Regions from separate parts of the Amycolatopsis sp. NPDC098790 genome, predicted to be linked through region 2. Evidence: riboswitches for the same ligand, from Rfam matches in the RefSeq annotation. Region 2 holds a riboswitch; the other holds the start of a gene.
The links. A riboswitch is a leader RNA that binds a small molecule or an ion and turns the genes downstream of it on or off. The one in region 2 is predicted to bind thiamine pyrophosphate.
Positions count from the first base shown of each region.

Region 1: another riboswitch for thiamine pyrophosphate. It lies ahead of ACIQWX_RS12450 (thiamine ABC transporter substrate binding subunit); the one in region 2 lies ahead of thiO (glycine oxidase ThiO).

Region 1 is NZ_JBIWAI010000001.1:2,486,593-2,488,967, forward strand. It holds gene ACIQWX_RS12430 (ArsR family transcriptional regulator) at 1-35, shown strand, start outside; gene ACIQWX_RS12435 (hypothetical protein) at 35-502, shown strand; gene ACIQWX_RS12440 (hypothetical protein) at 706-834, opposite strand; gene ACIQWX_RS12445 (4a-hydroxytetrahydrobiopterin dehydratase) at 910-1,194, opposite strand; TPP riboswitch at 1,227-1,334, shown strand; gene ACIQWX_RS12450 (thiamine ABC transporter substrate binding subunit) at 1,356-2,375, shown strand, end outside.
Region 2 is NZ_JBIWAI010000001.1:1,952,069-1,954,443, forward strand. It holds gene thiE (thiamine phosphate synthase) at 347-1,006, opposite strand; TPP riboswitch at 1,038-1,143, shown strand; gene thiO (glycine oxidase ThiO) at 1,137-2,210, shown strand; gene thiS (sulfur carrier protein ThiS) at 2,210-2,375, shown strand, end outside.

The sequences.
Region 1 (2,375 bases), 530 kb from region 2:
CGCTGGCCCGGCTGAACCTCGACCAGGAGTCCTGATGCCGCAGTGGAACCAAGGGCGCGAACGGATCGACGCGTTCATCGCGCGCGGCGCCATCGAGCACGTCCCCGCGTCGCGGGAGGCCGCCGAGGCCGAGCTGGTCCGGGCCCGCACCCACCTCGCTTCGGCGCGGCAGCTGCAGGACACGGACCCGGAAGGCGCTTACACGCTGGCCTACGACAGTGCCCGCCGCGCGCTGGCGGCCGTCCTGCAGAACCAGGGGCTGCGGGTGACGAGCCGCGGTGGCCACGTGACCGTCTACGAAGCGGTCCTCGCGCAGCTGGATCCGCCGCTGGGACACGTTCTGCGGCCCTTCAACCGGATGCGGGCGCGTCGCAACGAAGTCGCGTACCGGTCTTCGGAGGCTCCGTCGATGACGGCCGAAGATGTGGCGGCCGACGTGCCGAAGGTGCTGGCGCTCATCGAAGTGGCCGAGAAGGCCATTCCCAACATGCCGAGCTACTGAAGCCGGCCTGACCCGGAAGCCGGGCCGGCGACCGGCTCAGCCGAGGAGGCCCATCAGGGCGATCGCGATCAGCACGACCGCGGGGGCGAGGGCGTTGATCCAGGCGCGCTGGGCGGGGGTGAGAGCGGCGGTGCTGTTCATAGCGTTTCCTAGGGCCGAAACCGATGCTTCCGCCCTGCTCAGCGCGCTGATCTTGCCCTTCGTTAGCGGCTGTGATCGAAGTCACCGGCATCCGGGTGACGGCGTCCGCGGGCGGTGAACCAGACCACCCCGCCCGCCGCCGCCACCATCGCCGCGAATGCCGCCGTTCCCACCACGATCGCCTGGGTCACTGCCGTCCCTCCATAGCAAAGCTGTTTACCGAGAGACGCCGAAACCGCGGAAAAGTGCACTCAGAGTTACCGGGATCACAAAGAAGAGAGCACCGCGTCGATCTCCGACGCCAGGGCGAAGTCCTTCTCCGTCAAACCGCCCGCCGAGTGCGTCGAAAGCCGGAACGTCAGCGTGCGCCAGCGGATGTCGATGTCCGGGTGGTGGTCGGCCGCTTCGGCCAGCACCGCGACGCGGTCCACCACCTCGATCGCCTGCGGGAAGCTCGCCAGCTCCGCCTCGCGCGAAATCACCGCGCCGGCCCGCGTCCAGCCGGCGCCCAGCCGTTCGTCGGCCTCGGCGTCGCTCAAGATTTCCGTCATGTCTCCATGGTCGTACGTCCTGGACTACGCTGCACGGTTGCCACGGGAGTCCGGTCAGCCGGGCTGAGAGGCGGGTCACCCCGCGACCGTTCGCACCTGACCGGATCATGCCGGCGAAGGGAGGGCTTTCCCTCCTCGTCCGGAGAAGTGCAGGAGGGTAGATGAAGAGCAGGGCTGTTCGCGCCGCGACGGCCGTCGCCGCCGTCAGCGTCGTCGCCGCGGGGTGCTCGCTGTCGGACGGTGACGGTGGCACGCAGCAGACGCCCACCGTCACCCTCGTGACGCACGACTCCTTCCTGGCGCCGCAGGAGGTGCTCGACGCCTTCCAGAAGCAGTCGGGCATCAAGATCTCCGTGCTCAAGCAGGGCGACGCCGGATCGCTGACCAACAAGCTCGTGCTGACCAAGGCCAACCCGATCGGCGACGTCGCGTACGGCGTCGACTCGACGTTCGCCTCGCGCGCGCTCGCCGAAGGTGTCTTCGAGCCCTACACCAGCCCCGAGGCCGACCGCGGGCCGCAGCGCTACGCCGTCGACCCCGAGCACCGGCTGTCCGCGGTCGACGTCGGCGACGTCTGCGTCAACGTCGACACGAACTACTTCACGAGCAAGGGGATCGCGGCGCCGGAGTCCTACGACGACCTCGCCGACCCGAAGTACAAGGACCTGCTGGTCGCCGAGGACCCGGCGACGGCGTCGCCCGGGCTGGCTTTCTTCCTCGGCACCATCGCGAAGTACGGCGAAGCCGGCTGGAAGGACTACTGGGCGAAGCTGAAGGCCAACGGGCTCAAGGTCGTCAGCGGCTGGGAAGAGGCCTACACCAAGGACTTCTCCGGCTCGTCCGGCAAGGGGCCGCGCCCGATCGTCGTCTCGTACGCCTCTTCGCCCGCCGCCGAGGTCGGCGACGACGGCAAGCCGCGCACCAAGGCGCTGCTCGACACCTGCTACCGGCAGGTCGAGTACGCCGGCGTGCTGGCGAACGGCAAGCAGACCGAAAGCGCTCGCAAGGTCGTCGACTTCCTGCTGTCGCAGCAGTTCCAGGCGACGGTGGCGGCGAACATGTACGTCTACCCGGCGCGCCAGGGCGTCGACCTGCCCGCGGGCTGGGCGCAGGTCGCGCCGCTGCCGCAGAAGCCGCAGTCGCTCACGGCGGACCAGGTGCAGGCCGGACGCGAGAAGTGG
Region 2 (2,375 bases):
GGCGAACCGTCTTGAATGAGTCATTCAGGACGTCCGGGGTCCTGAATGACTCATTCAAGACAACCGCCGGTGAAGCCAGCGACCTGCGCCCGAAGAAACTTCCGCCGGGTCCTGAGCGGCGCGATCCAGCCGAGCAGTCAAAACTCGAAGGTCGCGAATGTCGCATTCGGGACGTGGGAGGTCCCGAATGCGACATTCGCGGCACCGCCGCGGCCTCCGCGCCCCGCGGACGAGCGCTGTTCAGCTTGAAGCGCGAGCTAAAGGGACCTTCAGCGCGCCCCGAGCAGAGACGGGGAACGAGCACACGCGACTTCGCCGGAACCCTGCCCAGGGATGGGCGGAGCGGTCAGGGGAGCCGGGCCCGCAACTCCCGCGCCGCAGCCTCCGGGTCCTCGGCCTCGGTGATCGCCCGCACCACCACGATCCGGGACGCGCCCGCCGAGAGCACCGAGGGCAGCCGCGAACCGTCGATGCCGCCGATTGCGAACCATGGCCGGGAAGGCGCAGCCGCGGCCGTCGAACGCACCAAGTCCAGCCCGGGCGCCGACCGCCCCGGCTTGGTCGGCGTCGGCCAGCAGGGACCCGTGCAGAAGTAGTCGACTCCCGGCTCCGCGGCCGCCGCGAGGGCCTGGTCGAGCGAGTGCGTCGACCGGCCGATCACCACGTCGTCCCCCAGGATCCGGCGGGCCAACCCCACCGGGATGTCGTCCTGACCCAGGTGCAGCACGTCCGCGCCGACCGCCAAAGCCACATCCGCCCGGTCGTTCACCGACAGCAACGCTCCGTGGCGCGCGCACGCCTCGGCCAGCACCTCCAGCGCCGCGATCTCCTGGGTGGCTTCCAAAGCGCCGGTCTTGTCGCGCAGCTGGATGATGTCGACTCCGCCCGCGAGGGCCGCGTCGGCGAACGATGCCAAGTCGCCGCGAGAGGTTCGGGCGTCCGTGCAGAGGTACAGGCGGGCCGCGTCGAGGCGGGCGCGGATCTTGTCACCGGAGAGGGCGGGCATAGCGGCGACCGTACCCCGGCGGCTAGGGTGGAGGAGTCCGCACGGGAGCCCGAGGGACGGGCTGAGAGGGAGCTGCCGCTCCGACCGTGGAACCTGATCCGGGTCATGCCGGCGCAGGGAGCGTGATCCCATGACGAACCTGGCAGTGGTGGGCGGCGGCGTGATCGGCCTGTCCACGGCCTGGCGCGCGGCCGCGAAGGGCCACGACGTCAGCCTCTACGACCCCGAGCCCGTCCGCGGCGGCGCATCCTGGCTGGCCGGGGGCATGCTCGCCCCCGTCACCGAGGCCTGGCCGGGTGAGGAGGACGTCCTCGCCCTCGGCGAAGAATCGCTCAGGAGATGGCCCGGCTTCGCGAGCGACCTGGCAAAAGAAGGCGTCGACCCCGGCCTGGCCGGACACGGCACGCTCGTCGTCGCCTTCGACAGCGCCGACGCCGGTTACCTCGACATCCTCGCCGACCACCTGCGCCGGCTCGGGCGCGTGGCCGACCGGCTCACCGGCCGGGAGGCCAAGCGGCTCGAACCCGGTGTCGGCTCTGTCCGAAGTGGACTCCACGTGCCCGGCGACCTGGCCGTGGACAACCGGAAACTGCTCCAAGCCCTGTACGCGGCCTGCGTCGACCACCAAGTCCGGTTCGTCCGCGAACGCGTCGAGCGAACACCGGACGCCGAAGCCGTCGTGCTCGCCGCCGGCGCCTGGACCGGGCGGCTGCACCCGCAGCTGGCCGACGCCGTCCGGCCGCTCAAGGGCGAGATCCTGCGGCTCAAGCCCCGCCGGGGCTGCCTGCCGCCGCCCGGACACACCGTCCGCGCCGTCGTCGAGGGCAAGCCCATCTACCTCGTCCCGCGCGGCGACCAGGAGCTCGTCCTCGGCGCGACGCAGTACGAAGCGGGCTTCGACCAGGCCGTCACCGCGCGCGGCGTGCGTGAGCTGATCGAGGGCGCCGAACGCGTCTTCCCCGCGATCACCGAGTACGAGCTGGCCGAGACCGCCGCGGGCCTGCGTGCCGGCAGCCGCGACGTGCTGCCGTACATCGGCGTCCTGGACGACGGCGTCTTCGCCGCCACCGGGCACCACCGCAACGGCCTGTTGCTGGCCCCCGTGACCGCGGACGCCGTGGTCGCCTGGCTCGAGGGTGAGAAGCCGCCCGAAGGCGTCGAAGCGGCTTCGCCCGCCCGCCTGCACCAGAAGGAGCACGTGTGATGGAAATCAAGCTCAACGGGACGTGGACGGAGTTCCCGGACGGCGCCACGGTCGCCGACGTCCTCGACGCGTCGGGCGGGCAGCGGCCCGGCATCGCCGTCGCGGTCGACGGCGTCGTCGTCCGCCGGAGCGACTGGCCCACCACCGCCGTGCCCAAGGGCGCGG